Regions from separate parts of the Arthrobacter sp. MDT1-48-3 genome, predicted to be linked through region 4. Evidence: riboswitches for the same ligand, from Rfam matches in the RefSeq annotation. Region 4 holds a riboswitch; each other region holds the start of a gene.
The links. A riboswitch is a leader RNA that binds a small molecule or an ion and turns the genes downstream of it on or off. The one in region 4 is predicted to bind S-adenosylmethionine.
Positions count from the first base shown of each region.

Region 1: linked by a shared signal. The riboswitch ahead of ACX80L_RS05160 (bifunctional o-acetylhomoserine/o-acetylserine sulfhydrylase) and the one ahead of ACX80L_RS17570 (ABC transporter substrate-binding protein) in region 4 are both predicted to bind S-adenosylmethionine.
Region 2: linked by a shared signal. The riboswitch ahead of sfnG (dimethylsulfone monooxygenase SfnG) and the one ahead of ACX80L_RS17570 (ABC transporter substrate-binding protein) in region 4 are both predicted to bind S-adenosylmethionine.
Region 3: linked by a shared signal. The riboswitch ahead of ACX80L_RS07225 (LLM class flavin-dependent oxidoreductase) and the one ahead of ACX80L_RS17570 (ABC transporter substrate-binding protein) in region 4 are both predicted to bind S-adenosylmethionine.

Region 1 covers NZ_JBTNDL010000002.1:38,462-43,149, forward strand. Annotated here, with positions in the region: gene ACX80L_RS05145 (SGNH/GDSL hydrolase family protein) at 1-622, shown strand, start outside; gene ACX80L_RS05150 (hypothetical protein) at 668-910, opposite strand; gene metX (homoserine O-acetyltransferase MetX) at 1,035-2,177, opposite strand; gene ACX80L_RS05160 (bifunctional o-acetylhomoserine/o-acetylserine sulfhydrylase) at 2,184-3,503, opposite strand; SAM riboswitch class IV at 3,585-3,701, opposite strand; gene ACX80L_RS05165 (VOC family protein) at 3,845-4,486, shown strand; gene ACX80L_RS05170 (DUF1540 domain-containing protein) at 4,564-4,688, opposite strand, start outside.
Region 2 covers NZ_JBTNDL010000003.1:297,790-302,477, reverse strand. Annotated here, with positions in the region: gene ACX80L_RS09120 (glycoside hydrolase family 6 protein) at 5-1,264, opposite strand; SAM riboswitch class I at 1,495-1,599, shown strand; gene sfnG (dimethylsulfone monooxygenase SfnG) at 1,593-2,765, shown strand; gene ACX80L_RS09110 (O-acetylhomoserine aminocarboxypropyltransferase/cysteine synthase family protein) at 2,765-4,144, shown strand; gene ACX80L_RS09105 (CoA-binding protein) at 4,141-4,644, shown strand; gene ACX80L_RS09100 (hypothetical protein) at 4,676-4,688, opposite strand, start outside.
Region 3 covers NZ_JBTNDL010000002.1:512,147-516,834, forward strand. Annotated here, with positions in the region: gene ACX80L_RS07220 (NAD(P)H-binding protein) at 1-119, opposite strand, end outside; gene ACX80L_RS07225 (LLM class flavin-dependent oxidoreductase) at 313-1,701, opposite strand; SAM riboswitch class IV at 1,737-1,850, opposite strand; gene ACX80L_RS07230 (SDR family oxidoreductase) at 2,065-2,823, opposite strand; gene ACX80L_RS07235 (SpoIIAA family protein) at 2,951-3,328, shown strand; gene ACX80L_RS07240 (GNAT family N-acetyltransferase) at 3,673-3,966, shown strand; gene ACX80L_RS07245 (TetR/AcrR family transcriptional regulator) at 4,017-4,595, opposite strand.
Region 4 covers NZ_JBTNDL010000014.1:48,221-52,908, reverse strand. Annotated here, with positions in the region: gene ACX80L_RS17585 (pyridoxamine 5'-phosphate oxidase family protein) at 236-637, shown strand; gene ACX80L_RS17580 (DUF427 domain-containing protein) at 764-1,645, shown strand; gene ACX80L_RS17575 (VOC family protein) at 1,842-2,267, shown strand; SAM riboswitch class IV at 2,417-2,545, shown strand; gene ACX80L_RS17570 (ABC transporter substrate-binding protein) at 2,685-4,346, shown strand; gene ACX80L_RS17565 (ABC transporter permease) at 4,347-4,688, shown strand, end outside.

The sequences.
Region 1 (4,688 bases), on a different contig from region 4:
CCTGCTGCAGCAGATCGTCGACCAGCAGGTGGAGCCCGCCCTCGCGCTGCGGCCGGATCTGGTCACCATCTCGGCCGGCGGCAACGACCTGCTGCGTCCCGGCGGCGATCCGGATGAGCTGGCCGAGCGGCTCGACGCCGTCGTCGCCACGCTCTCGGCGTCCGGCGCGACCGTCGTCCTGTTCACCGGACCCGACGTCCGGGAGACCGTCCTCGGCAGCATCCGGTCGAAGACGGCCATCTACAACGAGAACCTGCGGACCGTCGCCGCCCGCCACGAAGCGGTGATCGCGGACATGTGGGCGCTGCGGCAACTGCTGAACACCCAGATGTGGTCCTCCGACCGCCTGCACTTCTCGCCGCTCGGGCACCACACCATCGCCGCGATGGTCCTGGACACCCTCGCCGTACGGCATACCCTCGAGCCGCTGCATCCGAAGGAGCTCCCGGCCCGCACGTGGCGGGCAGCGCGGGCGGAGGACTTCGTGTGGGCCCGGGAGTACTTCGTGCCGTGGGTCCTGCGCAGGCTCCGGCACCGGTCGTCGGGCGACGGCGTCCTCGCGAAGCGGCCGGACGTCGCACCGATCTTCGGGCCGGGCATGCCGCCGGGTGCTGGAGACTGACCGCCGCCGGGCGGTCAGTCCCCCCGGCGGCGCAGCCCGTCGTTCCTAGCTGTCGAGGGAGACCTCACCGTTGGCCACGGCGTCGGCGCACGCGCTGAGGTCCGGCCCCGGCTTGAAATCGACGAACTGCGGCTGCAGCTTCTGGAAGAGGAATTCGTAGACCTCGTCGCGGGACTTGCCGTCCATCGTCTCCACGGCCTCGCGGACCGCCCCCTGCAGCGCGCGGTCCGCGTCCAGCAGGATCTTGTCGCGTGCTTCCTGGTTCCAGCCAATGGTGCTCAGTTCCATGAACAGCTCCTCTTTCGACGTCGGTGGTCCCGGGACTTCGACCCGGGACCTGCCTGCCGCGAATTCCTAAGCAGGCTTACCTCCAAGACTAGGTGCCGGTCCGTGGAAACCCAACCGGTATCTGCTACCGGGTGTAGAAGGCGGCCCGGAGGTCCGCGTCGAGCTGGTGGATCTGCGTCAGGAAGGCGTCGTGGCCCACCGGTGAGGAGATCATGTGGACGGGCACCTCGCCCGGCAGCCCGGCGGCCAGGCGCCTCGACTGCACGGGGTAGTACAGCCGGTCCGAGTCCACGGCCGCGACGAAGAACTCCGCCGTCGCGGTCCCCAGGGCGTCGTCGAGCGTACCGCGGTCGCGCGCCGCGTCGTGGCTCATCAGCGCCTCGGTCAGGATCACGTAGCTGTTGGCGTCGAACCGGCCCACGAGCTTGTCCGCCTGGTGGTCGAGGTAGCTCTCCACCTGGTAGCGACCGCGGTCGGCGGGCAGGACGGCGCCGAACGGCTGTTCGGTGTCCTGCTCCGCGCGACCGAAGCGCGCTTCCAGCTCGTGTTCCGAGCGGTAGGTGATGTGCGCGATCCGCCGGGCGATGCCGAGGCCCGCCTCCGGACGGGCACCGTCGTAGTAGTCGCCGCGGCGGTAGGCGGGATCGAGCCGGATCGCCTGCACCTGGGCCTGGGCGAACGCTATCTGTTCGGCCGAACTGGCGGCGGTGCAGGCGATGACGGCGCACCGCTGAACGCGCTGCGGATACATGAGTGCCCATTCGAGGGCGCGCGCCCCGCCCATCGAGCCGCCGAGGACCGAGTGCCACCGGCCGATGCCGAGCCGGTCGGCCAGCAGGGCCTCGGCCCGGACGGAGTCCCGGATGGTGATCAGGGGGAAGCGCGAGCCCCACGGCGTCCCGTCGGGCGCGAGGCTGGCCGGCCCCGTCGAGCCGTAGCAGCCTCCCAGCATGTTGATCGACACCACGAAGTACCGGTCGGTGTCCACCGTGCGGCCGGGACCCACGAGCGAATCCCACCAGCCCTCCTCCTCCGAGTCGCCGCGTGCCGCGTGCGAGCTGCCGGTCAGGGCATGCTGCACGAGCACGGCGTTCGACCCGTCCCGGTTCAGCCGGCCCCAGGTCTCGAAGGCGAGCTGCACGTCCGGCAGCGTGCCGCCCGTCTCCAGGGCCAGCGGACCGATCGGCGCGATGCGCAGGAGCCCGTCCCCCGGAGGGCGTGCGCCGTCGATCCCGGGGTGCAGCGGAGCAGGAGGGTAGGTCGTCACGAAGGGCTAGGCTCCTTTGGCGGCGCGGAAGCCCGCGTCGAGGTCGGCGAGGATGTCGGTGATGTTCTCGAGGCCCACGGAGAGGCGCACGAGGCCCGGGCGCACTCCGGCGGTCAGCTGCGCCTCCGCCCCCAGCTGGCTGTGGGTCGTGGACGCCGGGTGGATCACGAGCGAGCGCACATCGCCCACGTTCGCGACGTGCGAGTGGAGTTCCAGCCCGTCGACGAAGCGCTTGCCGGCCTCGAGTCCCCCGACGATGTCGAAGCTGACGATCGCGCCCGTGCCGTTGTTCCGCCCGTACTTCCTGCCGCGCTCGTACCAGGGACTCGAGGCGAGGCCCGCATAGGAGACGCGCTCGACGTCGTCGTGCCCCTCGAGCCACTCGGCGACGGCCTGGGCGTTCTGCACGTGGCGCTCCACGCGCAGGCTGAGGGTCTCCAGACCCTGCGCGATGAGGAAGGCGTTGAACGGCGACACGGACGAGCCGAGGTCGCGCAGCAACTGGACGCGGGCCTTGAGGATGTAGGCGAGGTTGGCGCCGAGGGCGCTGCCGACACCGAGGTCCCGTGCGTAGACGAGTCCGTGGTAGCTCTCGTCCGGGGTGTTGAAGCCCGGGAAGCGCTCGGGGTACTGGGCGAAGTCGAAGTTCCCCGAATCGACGATGACGCCGGCGATGGCATTGCCATGCCCCCCGAGGTACTTCGTCGCGGAGTGCACCACGATGTCCGCACCCCACTCGATGGGCCGGATCAGGTACGGCGTGGACAGCGTGTTGTCCACGATCAGGGGGATCCCGCTCTCGTGCGCGACCGCGCTGATGCCCTCGATGTCGAGGACGTCCTGCCGGGGGTTGGACACGACTTCCCCGAAGAAGAGCTTGGTGTTCGGCCGGACGGCGTCGCGCCACTGCTCGAGGTCGTCAGGGTCCTCGACGAAGGTCGTCTCGATACCGAACCTCTTCAGCGTGTGCTTGAAGAGGTTGTACGTGCCGCCGTAGAGGCTCGGGCTCGCCACGATGTGGTCACCCGCCTCGGCGATGTTCAGCACCGCGAAGGTCTCCGCCGCCTGGCCGGAGGCCAGGAGCAGCGCGCCGACGCCGCCCTCGAGGCTCGCGATCCGCGTCTCCACCGCTTCCTGCGTGGGATTGCCGATGCGCGTGTAGATGGGCGCGAGTTCCGTCAGTGAGAACCGGTTCGCGGCGCTCTCGGCACTCGGGAAGACGAATGACGACGTTTGGTAGATGGGCAGCGCACGCGCTCCCGTGGCGGTGTCCGGCACCTGGCCGGCGTGGATCTGGCGTGTCTCGAAGGACCAATCGTCGGACATGGTGCTCCCTGTAGGAAGGGGCTCCGCCGGGTTCCGATGCTCCCGTCGGTGGACGCCGTTCCAGGAGACCGGGCCCGCAGGAGCCCGCGCTTGCACGACGCCGGTGTGGCGCCGAACCTGGTCTTCACCCGGGGCACCCCACCGCGGTTGGAGGGTTGCCGGCCAGCAAGCCGGGGCTTCGTGCTGGCACTCATGACCTGCATTCATGAAAGCCCATCGGGGCGTATCCGGCAACCCGTGTGACCCTCCGTGAAGGAGCGGCTCACCCCCTTCGGCGGTCGGTCGAACGGGTAAGGCAAGCCTTAGTCGAGACGCAGATCACTTAGTGCCAAAATATCGGCATGCGCCTGGACCACGTCTCTTATGCCTGCGAACCCGATGGACTTGCTGCGACCGCCGACCGGATCTCGGCCAGGCTCGGCATGGAACCGGTGAAGGGCGGTGTGCACCCCCGCTTCGGCACCCGCAACATGATCTTCCCGCTGGTCAACGGCCAGTACCTGGAGGTCGTCGAGGTCCTCAACCACCCCGCGTCGGACAAGGCGCCGTTCGGCCAGGCCGTGCGGGCGCGTTCCGAGGCCGGTGGAGGCTGGATGGGCTGGTGCGTCGCCGTCGACGACCTGGGACCCTTCGAGGAGCGGCTCGGCCGCGGTGCGGTTCCCGGCAACCGCAAGTTCCCGGACGGCCAGGAGCTGACCTGGCAGCAGATCGGCATCAAGGGCCTCATCGCGGATCCGCAGGTGCCCTATCTGCTCCGCTGGGACGAGGGCACCGAGTCCCTGCACCCGTCGAAGGCCCGTCCTGCGACGGTCAAGCTGGACTGCCTCACGATCGCCGGCTCGTCCGAGCGCGTCACGGAATGGCTCGGCACGGAGGTCGAGGAGACCCTCGACGGCGTCCAGGTCCAGTGGATCGCACCCAACGGCACCCCGGGCATCATGTCCGTGACCTTCGAGACCGCCGACGGCCGCATCGAGATCTGACCTCCGCCGCGGACGCAGAAGGGACCGGACATGATGTCCGGTCCCTTCTGCTGTGTCGCTGCTGTGGTGAGGAGTGATCAGGCGTGGGTGTAGGTCAGGCAGTCCGCGGCCTCGGCGCCGGGGCCCACCTTGACGGCCGGGGCGCTGCACAGCAGGTCGTGGTTGTAGCTGCACTCGGATCGCTGGCACGCTCCGACGTGCG
Region 2 (4,688 bases), on a different contig from region 4:
TCCGCTACGGCCGTACGCGCGCGCTGGCGTTCGCGATCAGGTCCAGCGCCTGCTCGGGGAACCAGGCACCGGCCGCAGGATCCACGCGGCCCCACTCCGGGTCCACGCCCCCGTTGTCCGTCAGGCCGCGGCTGCACTCCCCGTCGGACTCTCCCGGGACCTTGATCCAGAGGAAGGCGTCGGCGAGTTCGTTGCCCGTGTCGGAGGTCGGGAGGTAGCCGAGTCCGCGGCCCGGAGGATTGCACCAGACCTGGGGATCCGGGTAGGCGCCCGACGGGACCCAGGGGCCCCGTCCGTTGCGGCTCGTGTCGATCACGAAGTGTGCGAGCTCGTCCGACGACGGTGCGTTCGGAGCACCGGCGACATGCTGCGCGTACCACGCGTCCGTCAGCCCCCAGGTGGAGAAATCGGCCGGCGAGGCCGGGTAGTACTGGCTGGCGCAGGATCCGTAGGCCCCGGGGTCGATCTCGGTGGCGTAGTGGATGCACTGCGACACCCAGCTGCCGAACTTCAGCTGCCGCTCGGTGAGCTCGTAGTTGGAGACGTTGAGGAAGAAGCCGTCGGCCTTCTGTACGCCGGCCTTCACGAGCCGGCTCGAGATCTCGCCCGTACCGAGCCAGGCGCTGTGGGTGCCGTCGAGGTAGACCTTGGTGTCGGGCAGTGCCTTGAGGCGGTCCACCGCGTAGTTGAGCATCTCGAAGCGTTCCGCTGCAGCGCTCGCGGCGTCCGCCTCTGCCGGCTGGCACCACTCGAGGGCGCCGTCGAGCCCGCGGTACCAGGGGATGATGCCGAGGCCGTCCGGTTCGAGGATCACCATCGCCGCCCTGTCCTGGATCCCGGCGGCGAGCGCGTCGATCCAGGCCTTGTAGCCGGCGACGTCGGTCGCGCCACCGGCGGAGTACTGCGAGCAGTCGCGGAACGGCAGGTTGTAGGCCGCCAGCACGGGGACCTGCCCCTTGCCCGCGGCGCGGTGCGTCGTGTTGCGCACCTGCTGGGTGACGGCCTTCGGATCGCTCCCGGTGACCCAGACGGCCTGCGGCGTCGAGACCATGGCACCAAGGCGGTCGGCGGTGGCACGATCACCCGAGGCTCGCAGGTCGGCGATCTGCCGGTGGGCCTCGTGGTAGTGGCTCTTCTCCGGGATGTAGAACCCGGTGGCCGTCGTTCCGTCCGGACGGTCCGGCCCACTCTTCTGGCCCTGGGCCACGGCGGGCAATGCGGAGAATGCGGTGGACGCGAGGACCCCGGCCAGGGCCAGGGTCATGGCGCACGTTCTGGAAATGCTGAGCATCATTGCTCCTCATGTCGATGGGTATCGGGCGGAGTAGCCCGAGCGGGAGACGCCGCTCATCCCCATGGAAGCGCTCCCACGGTCAGTCTTCGGTGGATCCCGGAACTTTGTCAAGGTACCCAGCACACTGATTGCTGCGGTGGGCTTCTCCACGCGGAGACACATTGTTTGGAACTGCGGCGCCTCTGGTGTCACACTCGTCGTGACCATCCCGAGCGGCTGAGAGATCTGGCTCACTGACGCCGCAGCAACCCTGGCCTCCGCGTCCCCGCGGCGACATTAGGGTGCTACTGCCAGACCGATGGAGGAAACCATGAGCGTCGCCGACCTTTCCACCCCTCTGAAATTCGCCTACTGGGTCCCCAACGTCAGCGGTGGCCTGGTCGTCTCGACCATCGAGCAGCGGACCAGCTGGGACTTCGACTACAACAAGAAGCTCGCGCGGATCGCCGAGGACGCCGGGTTCGAATACGCACTGTCGCAGACCCGCTACGCAGCGTCCTACGGTGCCGACAAGCAGCACGAGGCGACGAGCTTCTCCCTCGCCCTGCTGGCCGCGACCGAGAAGCTGAAGGTCATCGCCGCCGTCCACCCGGGCATGTGGCACCCCGGGGTGCTCGCGAAGTACATCATCACCGCCGACCACATCTCGAACGGCCGCGCAGCCGTCAACATCGTCTCCGGCTGGCTGAAGGACGAGTTCATCAACTTCGGCCTCGACTGGCTCGAGCACGACGAGCGCTACGTCCGCACCGAGGAGTTCATCCGCGTGCTGCGCGGACTGTGGACGGAGGAGGGCTACAGCCAGGACGGCAAGTACTACACCATCAAGGACTTCACGCTGAGCCCGGCCCCGGTTGCCGTGCCGGGCCGCCCCCACCCCGAGATCTTCTTCGGCGGGAACTCGACGGCGGCCCAGGCGACGGCCGGCCGCGTGGCGGACTGGTACTTCTCGAACGGGAAGGACCTCGAAGGCTTCAAGGACAACATCGCCGGCGTCCGGGCCTCCGCCGAGCAGGCCGGCCGCCGTCCCCGCTTCGGGCTGAACGGCTTCGTGATCGCCCGCGACTCCGAGAAGGAGGCCCGCGACACGCTCCGCGAGATCGTCGAGAAGGCCCACCGCCCCGCCGTCGAGGGATTCCGCAACGCCGTCCAGGAAGCCGGACCGTCCACGAAGGACGGCAAGGGCATGTGGGCCGACTCGACGTTCGAGGACCTCGTGCAGTACAACGACGGCTTCAAGACCCAGCTCATCGGCACGCCCGAGCAGATCGCCGAGCGCATCGTGGAGTACAAGAAGATCGGCGTGAACCTCCTGCTCACCTGCTACCTCCACTTCCAGGAGGAGGTGGCGGCGTTCGGCACGGACATCCTCCCCATCGTGCGTGAACTCGAGGCCGACGCCGCCCGTGCCGCGGGAGTGGAATTCGATCCGGACGGCACACTCGCCGTCCCCAGCAAGGCAGGTGTCTGATGGCAGAACGTTCCTTCGGTTTCCGTACGCGCGCACTCCACGCCGGCGGCACTCCCGATGCCACCCACGGCGCGCGCGCCGTCCCGATCTACCAGACGACGTCCTTCGTCTTCAAGGACACCAACGACGCCGCCAACCTGTTCGCGCTGCAGAAGTACGGCAACATCTACTCGCGCATCGGCAATCCCACGGTCGCGGCGTTCGAGGAGCGCATCGCCTCCCTCGAGGGCGGCATCGGGGCGGTGGCGACGGCGTCGGGCATGAGCGCCGAGTTCATCACCTTCGCCGCGCTCTGCCAGGCGGGCGACCACGTCGTGGCCGCATCGCAGCTGTACGGCGGAACGGTCACCCAACTCGACGTCACGCTGCGCCGCTTCGGCATCGAGACCACCTTCGTCCCCGGGACCGACCCCGCGGACTACGCGGCCGCCATCCGCGAGAACACCAAGGCCGTCTACGCCGAGGTCATCGCGAATCCCTCGGGTGAGATCGCCGACCTCGCAGGCCTGGCGAAGGTGGCCCACGACGCCGGGATCCCCTTCATTGTCGACTCGACGCTCAGCACGCCCTACCTCGTGCGGCCCATCGAGCACGGAGCGGACATCGTGATCCACTCGGCCACCAAGTTCATCGGCGGGCACGGCACCACCCTGGGCGGCGTCATCGTGGAGAGCGGCCGGTTCGACTGGGGCAACGGCAAGTTCCCCATGATGACCGAACCGGTCCCCTCCTACGGCAACATCCAGTGGTGGGCGAACTTCGGCGAGTACGGCTTCCTGACGAAGCTCCGCACGGAGCAGTTGCGCGACATCGGGCCGTCGCTGTCGCCGTCGTCGGCGTTCCAGCTCCTGCAGGGCGTGGAGACCCTCGCGCAGCGGCTCGACGAACACCTCGAGAACGCGCAGGCCGTCGCGGAATGGCTGCAGGCCGATCCGCGCGTCGAGTACGTCAACTACGCCGGTCTTCCCACCCATGTCCACCACGAGCGTGCGAAGACGTACCTGCCGCAGGGCCCCGGCTCCGTGTTCAGCTTCGGCATCAAGGGCGGCCGCAAGGCGGGCCAGAAGTTCATCGAGTCGCTGCAGCTCGCCTCGCACCTCGCGAACGTGGGCGACGCGCGCACCCTCGTGATCCATCCGGGCTCGACGACCCACCAGCAGCTCTCCGCCGAGCAGCTGGTGGCGGCGGGCGTCCCCGAGGACCTCGTGCGCATCTCTGTGGGCCTGGAGGACCTCGACGACATCCTGTGGGACCTGGACCAGGCCCTCGACATCGCCGTGGATTCCTCCGACGCGGAGTTCGACGAGCTCCCGCAGGAATCCGCCGGGGAGAACGACGACGACCCGTCGGCAACGCGGGCAGTAGGAGTGGGAGCATGAGCGGCACGGACGCACCGGCACGGACCTGGGAGGGACCATCGGCCCCTGAGCGCCTCAGTCTGCTGAGGAATGCGCGGTCGGTGGCGATCGTCGGCGCATCGGACAAGCCCTCCCGGGCCTCCTACTTCGTGGCGACCTACCTGCAGTCCTCCTCGCCGTACCGCCTGTACTTCGTGAACCCTGTGGCCAAGGAGATTCTCGGGCAGTCCGCCTACGCGTCGCTCGCGGACCTCCCGGAGGTGCCCGACGTCGTCGACGTGTTCCGCAAGCACGACGACCTGCCCTCCGTGCTGCAGGAGACGCTCGCCGTCGGAGCGAAGACCCTGTGGCTGCAGCTGGGCTCGTGGCACGAGGACGTGGCCCGGGAGGCGCAGGGCGCCGGCCTGAACGTCGTGATGGACCGCTGCATCAAGATCGAGCACGCACGCTTCCACGGCGGGCTCAACCTGGCGGGCTTCAACACCGGCGTCATCTCCTCGAAGCGGCAGATCACCTCGTAGGGCGCCGCCCCCTCCCAGGCCTCGATCCCGGTCAACGGGAACTG
Region 3 (4,688 bases), on a different contig from region 4:
TCGGAAGCATGGTCCTGGGTGCGGAAGATCGAACTGACCTGATGACCCTGGCCCGTGAGGATCTTCGTGAGGTGCAGCGCTACTTTTCCGTGCCCACCGATGATGGCTACGCGTGACATGGGAACTCCTTCTGGTCGTCGGATGTCTTGGTTCCGACGCTAGTCCCCGGTTGTGGGGGCTGGCCACCCATACGAAAGTGTTCAGCCCCCAGCGCACGCCTATTCCCGCATGCCGGTCGAAATGCCGGGCAGATGCCGGCCCAGCTTGTACTCAGTCAAAGAACGAACCCCGACGGCGCGGTTACGCAGTGCGTCAGGGACGGACGGGCTGAAGGCGGAAGCTCGCGCCGCGGTGCTCCTCAGGCAACCGGTCGCCCTTGCCGAACAGCTTCTGGCGCAGCGTCCCCTCGGCATATTCCGTCGGATACGCTCCGCGCTTCTGCAGCTCCGGGACCACATGCGTGATGACGTCCTCGAAGGATCCGGGTGTGATCGCGTATGCGAGGTTGAATCCGTCCACGTCGGTCTCCTCCACCCACGCCTGGAGCTCGTCCGCGACCTGCTTGCCCGACCCCACGATCCGCGGACCCAGTCCACCGATTCCCGCCCACTCGGCGATGTCCCGCACGGTCCACGGCGCGCCGTCGTCGTTCACCTTCTGGAAGGTGGCCACAGCGGAGTGGATGGCGTTCGACTTCACGGCGCCGAGCGGTTCGTCGGGGCCGTAGACGGACAGGTCCACACCGAACCAGCCGGAGACGAGCACGAGCGCTCCCTCGTAGCTGACGTACTTCTGGTATTCGGCGTGCTTCGCCTTGGCCTTCTCCTCCGTCTCGTCCGTGATCACGGTGAGCAGCGTGTAGATCCGCACCGAGTAGCGGTCGCGACCCTCGGCCTCGACGGCGTCGCGGATCTTCTTCACCACGTCCTTCAGGATCTCCTTGGTCGGTGCACCCACGAAGACCGCCTCGGCGTTGCCCGCCGCGAAGGCGATCCCTCGCGAGGACGCTCCGGCCTGGAAGATGACGGGGGTGCGCTGCGGCGAGGGCTCGCTGAGGTGGATGCCCGGGACGGTGAAGTAGGTGCCGTCGTGGTTGATGTCGTGCACCTTGGCCGGGTCCGTGAAGACACCGGTTTCGCGGTCACGCACGACGGCGTCGTCCTCCCAGGATCCCTCGAGCAGCTTGTAGAGGACCTCGAGGTATTCATCCGCGTGGTTGTAGCGCTCGTCGTGCTCGAGCTGGTCCTCGTTGCCCATGTTGCGCGCAGCGGAGGGCAGGTAGCCGGTCACCACGTTCCAGCCGACCCTGCCGTTGGTGAGGTGGTCCAGCGTGGAGAGCCTGCGCGCGAACGGATACGGGTGCTCGTAGGCGGTGCCGGCGGTGACGCCGAACCCGAGGTGTTCGGTGACGAGTGCCATGGCGGACACGAGCAGGAACGGATCGTTGACCGGGGTCTGCGTACCCTGCCGCAGGGTCGCTTCGTTGGATCCGCCGTAGACGTCGTAGGTGCCGAGGACGTCGGCGATGAAGATGCCGTCGAACAGGCCCTTCTCCAGCGTCTTCGCCAGATCGGCCCAGTAGCGCAGGTCCTTGTAGCGCCACGACTGGTCCTCCGGATGGCGCCAGAGACCGGGTGACTGGTGGCCCACGCAGTTCATGTCGAAGGCGTTGAAGCGGATACGGCGCGGTGATACGGGCATGGGAGGTCCTCACGTCGGGGCACTGCCGTGGGGAAGCGCCATACTTGCCCGGCTGGTGCAGCCCGGGCCGAATCCTCACCTGGGGCACCCCACTACAGCGAGAGGGTTGCCGTCCAACAAACCAGGGTTTTGCGTTGGAACTCTTGATTCTGCTGACGAGCGTAGAGGCCCGCCTGCATCACCGTCCAGACGCACCTGTCACAGAGCGTCACGATCAGCATGCCTTCCCTGGCGCACGGTGGAACCCGGCGCCGGAACCGTGCGTCGTCGTTTCATCAGGGTGGGCCTCGCACAGCTGTCCTCGGTCCCGGATCGCGGTCCCTGGCTCGACGCTCGAAACCCGCGATCTCACGCGGCGCGATGTCAGCGCAAGTAGGACGCCCCGTTGGCATCCACGACGGTGCCGCTGACCCACAGCGGCGCATCGGTGGCGAGCCAGGCCACGGCCTGCGCCACCTCCTCCGGGGTCGCCACGCGATCGAACGGACTCTGGGCACGCACGGCATCTCCCCCGGGGCCGTCGAGCACAGTCCGTCCCATGTCCGTCTCGACGAAGCCGGGCGCCACCGCTGCAGCGAGGATGCCGTGCGGCGCAAGCGCGACGGCGAGGGACTGCGTCATCGAGTGCAGGGCCGCCTTGCTCGCACCGTAGGCCGGCGTGGCGGGCTCACCCCGGTAGGCGCCTCGAGATCCGACACTGATGAGCCGTCCGCCGTTCGGCCCCGACGGCCGGTCGAGCAGCCGGCGCGCCACCAGCCAGGCCAGGTTCGCCGGCCCCACCAGATTGACGTCGAGCGTCCGCCGCCATGCTCGCTGCCAGTCCTCGAAGGACACCGTGTCGACAGGATGCGCCTCGAAGATGCCCGCATTGTTCACGAGCACATCGATCCCGCCGAGGTCCCGGGTGGCAGCATCGACGAGCTGCCGGCACGCCTCGGGATCGGCGACGTCCCCGATCGCGACGGCGTGTCCCGTACCCGGCAACGCCTCCCGGACGGCCTCGGCGGCCTGCAGATCGCGACCGGCGTGCACGCATACGCGATGTCCCCTGCCGGCGAGCTCGTGCGCGATCGCCGCACCGATACCGCGACTTGCTCCCGTCACCAGAATGCTCAGTGTCATGAACGAGACGCTACCCGCTGCCTAGGGGCCCGGAACGAGAACCATACCGTGGACGCGCAGCCGACTTCGGGGGTGCACCTTGCTACGCTGACACACCATTGCCCCTGTTCCTCCGGTAAGGACCACGATGGACCCATTCAGCGCCCACCTCGACAAGGGGATCCTGTGGCTGCGGTGGAGGCGCGGTGTCGAGATCACCCATCCTCACGCTGTCGCCGCCGCTCGCGCCCTGGCCGAGTTCCACGGCCCGGCAACACTGCCGCTGCTGGTGCACATGCACGGCATCACCGGCATCACCCCCGAGGCACGCGTCGGCATGGCCGCCTACCGCGGCTTCTCGAGAGTGGCACTCGTGGGTGAGGACGCCGTCGACGAGGTGATGTCCGGCTTCTCCCACCGCTCCCCCACCGACACGCGCTTCTTCACCTCCGAGGCGGAAGCGGTCGCCTGGCTGCTCAACGGAAGCTCCGTCCGGCAGGGTCTCACGCCGGCCCCACGCGACTAGGACACGACGGGCGCGCAGCGCCACGGCACGCCGGCCCCACGCGACCAGGACACGACGGGCGCGCAGCGCCACGGCACGCCGGCCCCACGCGACCAGGACACGACGGGCGCGCAGCGCCACGGCACGCCGGCCCCACGCGACTAGGACACGACGGGCGCGCAGCGCCACGGCACGACGACGCACCGGATCCGCGGCACGACGGCGTCCGGATCCGTCGCAGGACATCCTTCCCACATCGCGGAACGGCAGCCATGGACAGCAGTGTCGCGCGCGTGCTGCGCCGGGCGGCACAACGCACCCCTGGGCGTTGACCGCCCTGCAGGCCGGGTGCCACAGTGACAAACATGAGTACCGGAAACAACGAGATCCAGGTCAGCAACAACGAGGACGAGAGCCGCTACACGGCGAGCCTCGACGGGGAACCGGCGGGCGTCGCCGTCTACGAACGCTCCGGCGACACCATCGTCTTCACGCACACTGTCGTGGACGAGGACGTCGAGGGCCACGGAGTGGGCAGCACCCTGGTCCGGTACGCGCTCGACGACGCCCGCACCCAGCACCTCACGGTGGTGCCGAGGTGCGAGTTCGTCGCGGCCTTCATCGCCGACCATCCCGAGTACCAGGACCTCGTCGGCTGACCCCCCGGAGCTTCCGTCCGTCCCGGCGTGCGCAGGCGGGTTCTCCCGGACTAGGCCGCACCTCGGACCTCATGGCCCAGCGCCACATCGATCAGCACCTCGGCCGCCTGCCGCGCCTGGACCGCCGCGTCGACGGTGCCGGCGATCGCCGCCGTCGTCTGTGCGCCTTCGGCGAGGATCGACAGTTGTGGTCCGAGGTAGGGCGGTGCGCCCGCGTCCTCGGCCAGCTTCCCCACGTACTCCTGGAACGACTCCTTGTGCTGCCGTGCGTAATCGGCAACGTCAGGACTCACGGCGCCGAGTTCGGCGAAGCTGTTCACGAAGCCGCAGCCACGGAAGGAGTCCTCGCCGAACCACTGCGCGAGGTAGTCGAAGATCGCGAGCAGGCGGGCGCGCGGCGTCGGAGCCTGCCGCACCGTCGCGTCCAGCCCTTCGGCCCAGGACCGGTGCCGGCGCTCGAGGACGGCCATGACGATGCTCCCCTTGGACGGGAACTCCTGGTAGAGCTTCTTGAGCGAGACACCCGCCGCTGCGCGCAGTTCGTCCATGCCGACGGCCTGGATCCCCCGCGCGTTGTAGAGCTCGTCGGCGCTCGCCACGATCCGTGTGCGGGCCTCGGAAATATTCATGAAGCCATTCTACTTGAATGGAGAACGATCGTTCTATACGATGTGATCACCGAGAGAGAACGAACGTTCTCTCCGCTCGAGACAAGGACCAGG
Region 4 (4,688 bases):
GCACGCTCCGTCGATCAGGACGAGACCTCATCGTTGGACGATAACAGGGTCGGCGGGCCCCGGTCGGCGTGGCGCCCGCTTCGTACTCCCGGTCCATGGACGCAGGACCTGCACGGACCGACGCTCGTGCTGCTCACGAATGCTGGGATCTGCTCCGAGGCGCTCCCGTCGGGTGCTGGGCGGATGCCGCCGCCGGTCCGGCTGATGGAGGGCACATCAGGGTCTTGCGGCCCTGATGCATGCCTCGGACGCACTCACGCCGTCGCAATGCTGGGCGTTGGTGACCACGCAGTCGACGGGGCGGCTGAGATTCTTCCGGGATGGGCTGCTGGAGATCTTCCCCGTCAACTACTTCGTGCTCGATGAGCGCGTGTACGTCAGGACCAGGGCCGACGGCATCATCGCCACCAGCCATCTGGAGCACGCTGCAGTCCAGACCCATTCCACGGACAGGACCACGCAGAGCGGTTGGACCGTCCTGGTGAACGGGCCGGCGGCCCGCGTCGAAGATCCTGAACTCCTCACCACGTTGTGGGGTACAGCAGCCGAGGAGCCGTGGGCGCCCGGCCTGCGCGACCTGTTCTTCGCCCTGACGCCCGCACATGTGCGCGGGCGCCGCCTGCACACCACCCACTAGTCGCTGTCGGGTACGGGCAGCCTGTCCGACGCTCACCCGATCGGCCGTGCTCGGTCCCGGTGCGCCTGCTGCGGCCGCCGCCATCGGCCTCTATCGGCAGCGGCGACGCAGGTCTACCGTGAGTGCATGTCGAGCCCTCCCGTATCCCCGGCCAACCACGACACCGATGCGACCGGCGTGCTCATGCGGGACGTGATGGGGCAACTGCTCCAGAAGCTGAGATACGAGCCGACCGCGAAGCGCGTCCGCGCCACGCTCGGCGGACAGACTGTCGTGGACACGACGCACGCGATGCTCGTGTGGGAGCCGCGCAGGGTCGTGCCCGGGTACGCCGTCCCGTACCAGGACATCCGCGCCGAGATCTCGCCCCGCACCCCACCGCCACCCGAGAACGGTCCGGTCGGATTCATGCTGCCCGACCTGTCGACGATTCCCGTGTTCGACCCGCGTATCCCCTTCGACGTGCGCACGACCGCGGGCGAGCCGGTCGGGATACGCGTCGCTGGAACGGAGGCCGTCGCGTCCGGATTCCGCGCACGCGACCCCGGCCTCGACGACTACGTGATCCTCGCATTCGCCGACTTCGACAGCTGGTTCGAGGAGGACGACGAGATCATCAGCCATCCGCACGACCCGTACGGCCGCATCGACATCCGAGGCACCTCCCGACACGTGCAGCTGATGCTCGACGGACACATCCTCGCCGACACCACCCGGGCGCGGATGCTGTTCGAGACGACCCTGCCCGCCCGGTACTACCTTCCGGTCGAGGACGTCGTGGCGCCGCTCGAGCCCAGCTCGACACGGTCCATGTGCTCGTACAAGGGCTACGCGACCTGGTACTCCGCGATGGTGGGAGACAGGAGGGTGGATGACATCGCGTGGCAGTACGAACACCCCCTGAGTGACGCGGCCGAGGTGCAGGGCTACGTCGCGTTCCTCGACGAGCGGCTCGATCTCGTCATCGACGGCGAGCAGCAGGAACGTGCCCTCACCCCGTGGTCGTGATATCGGTGGTCGTGTCACGGGCGGTGATCGACGTCGGCACGTCGCGTCGGCGGTGACCTGAGCACCCGGGGTGACGTGGGCTTCCCCGCCGAGGACCGTCGCGGTCTCAGGCCTGCCGCGGCGTCAAGGGTCTCCGCACCCCCCGGTCCTGTCCGGGAAGGCCCAAGGCACCGGCCGTGCCGACTATGCTCGCGCCATGGACCAGCAACTGCACTTCGTCACGGTCGCCACCCGCGACCTCGACGCCGCGCGATCGTTCTACAGCGGATTGGGCTGGTCCCCTGCGCTCGACGTCCCGGAGGAGATCATCTTCTACCGGGTGGCGCCCGGTCTGCTCCTGGGGCTGTTCCGCTCCGACAAGTTCGCGCAGGACGTCGGGCTCGCTGCGGCGCCCGTACCGTCCGGGATGACGCTGTCGCACAATGTCGGCAGCCCCGACGAGGTCCGCCGGCTGGTGGCCAGGATGGCGGACGCCGGCGGGACCATCCTCAAGGAGCCCCGCGACGGCTCCTTCGGGGGCATCTTCCACGCCCTGGTCCGGGATCCGAACGATGTCGTCTGGGAGATCGCCTTCAACCCCGGCTGGCGGATCGACGACGACGGGGGCGTCGTCATCGGCTGATGCCGGAATCAGGTGCGGCACCGGCTCCCCTGCTGTCGTATTCCCTGTCCGCCAGGTATTCGACGGGACACTGCGCGGGTATCGCAGGTCCCGGTCATATTTCTTCTTATTCGCAGGACCGCCCGTCTCCCTGCCTATATTGAATCCAGCTTCAAGAGATGCGGTCGGAAAGCTCCGACTGGACCGCACACCAACCCCATGTTCCTGGGTGGTTCGGATGACGAAGCGGCCTTCGCCATGGCACGTGAGTGCCCGTCCGGCGCGGGCAAGAGCACACCGAAAGGCACTCCCGTGAGCTGTAACGCCCTCCCCCTCCCTTAGCAGGCCCTGCGCGTCCAGCGCATCCTGTTGCTCCTTTCTCCCCTTTTCCGGTGAATTCCGCCGTGCGCGGCACCGGACCCCTCAGAGGAATTCTCCATGAATGCATCCGTAATTCCCCCTGCCCGGAATCACCGGCCGGTCCGCCGGCTCACCACGTTATCGGCCGTCGCCCTGGTGGCCCTTGTCAGTGGCTGCGCCGGGCCGGCGGCCTCCACCTCGGAGGCGGCCGGTGAGCCCGTGTCCGGAGGGGTCCTGGACGTGTCGATCTCGGCCGAACCGGGGTGCCTCGACGGCCACGGCATCTCGGCGACCCAGCAGCAGTTCCTGGGACGCCTGATCTACGACAACGTGGTGACGCTGGACGAGAACGGGGACATCGCGCCCTACCTCGCGGAATCATGGGACATCTCGGAGGACGGCAGGACCTACACCTTCCACCTCAAGGAGGGCGTCACCTTCAGCGACGGCTCGCCGTGGAACGCGGAGGTCCTCGGCCAGAACTTCGAGCACATGCGGGACCCCGCGACGAAGTCACCGCTCGCCGCCGCGTACATCGCCCCCTACGTGGACGGCACGGTCCTGGACGAGTACACCTTCGAGGCCCACCTCGAATACCCCTACACCCCGTTCCTCTACACCCTCGCGCAATCCTGGCTCGGGATGAACTCGGGCAAGGCCATCGCGGAGGCTCCCGAGACCCTGTGCCAGCAGCCGATCGGGACCGGCCCCTTCACCGTCGCGGACTACCAGCCGGGCCAGAGCATCACCTACACGAAGCGCGAGGGCTACGACTGGGCGCCGGAGTGGCTCGAGGGTGACGGCGAGGCATATCTCGACGGCATCGAGGTGACCCTCGTCGGCGAGCCGGTGATCCGGCACCAGTCCCTCGTCTCCGGGCAGTACGACCTGACCGAGAACCTCGCGCCCCAGAACGCGGCGGCTGTCCAGGCAGACCCGAACTTCACCTACGAGAACCTCCCCCGCACCGGCAGCCCCTACGTGCTGAGCTTCAACCTCAGCCGCGCGCCGTTCGACGACCTCGCCGTCCGCCAGGCCTTCGCCGCCGCCGTGGACACCGCTGCGGTCACCGAGAGCCTGGGCTTCGGCACCTACACGCCGATCGACGGGTTCCTCTCGAAGGAGAGCAAGTACTACGACCCGACCGTCGAGGGGACGCTCACCCACGATCCCGAGCGCGCGAACCAGCTGCTCGACGACGCAGGCTGGTCCGAGCGCGACGGCGAGGGCTTCCGCACGAAGGACGGCCGACGGCTGGTCGTCGAGGTACCGACGGTGGAGAGCTCGACGCCGAGTCCCCTGCTGGTCCAACTGCAGGGCGAGGCCCGCAAGGTCGGCTTCGACCTCCAGATCATCCAGCTGCCGCAGGCGCAGCTCAGCGAATTGCGCTACGCCGGTGACTACGACGCGCTGGCCGGCGTGTGGCACACCAACACCACCGACGTCCTGTTCATCCGGTACCACTCCTCGGAGATCACCGGCGAACGGATCGGCCAGAACTCGTCCTACGTCGACGATCCGGCGCTGGACGAACTGCTCCTGACGGCCCGCGGGTCCGACGACGGACCGGAGGCTGAGGAAGCGTACTCGAAGGCGCAGCACCGGCTGCTCGAGATCGTGCCCGGCGTGCCCCTCTACGAGAATCCGAGCCAGTTCGCGTACGCCAAGACGGTCCATGATGTCGCCGTCGACACGTCCCACCCCGTGCCCGTCCTGACCTACGCGTGGAAGGCGGAGTAGGTGCCGATCCTCCGACGCATCCTCACGCGCCTGCTGGTCGGCATCGGCGTGCTCTGGGGCGCGGCAACGCTGACCTTCCTCGCGGTCTACCTGATCCCGGGCGACACCGCTCTGCTGATCCTCGGCGGTCCGGACGCGCGGCCCACGGCCGAGACCCTCGCCCAGGTCCGCAGCGACTACCTCCTCGACCAGCCGTTCATCGTGCAGTACGGCAGCTACCTCGGCAACCTGCTGCAGGGTGACCTGGGCCAGTCCTACCGGCTCCGGCTGCCCGTCACGGATGCCATCGGCCAGCAGATCGGCGCGACGGCGGCCCTCGCGGCAGCCGCCGTCGCCGTCGCC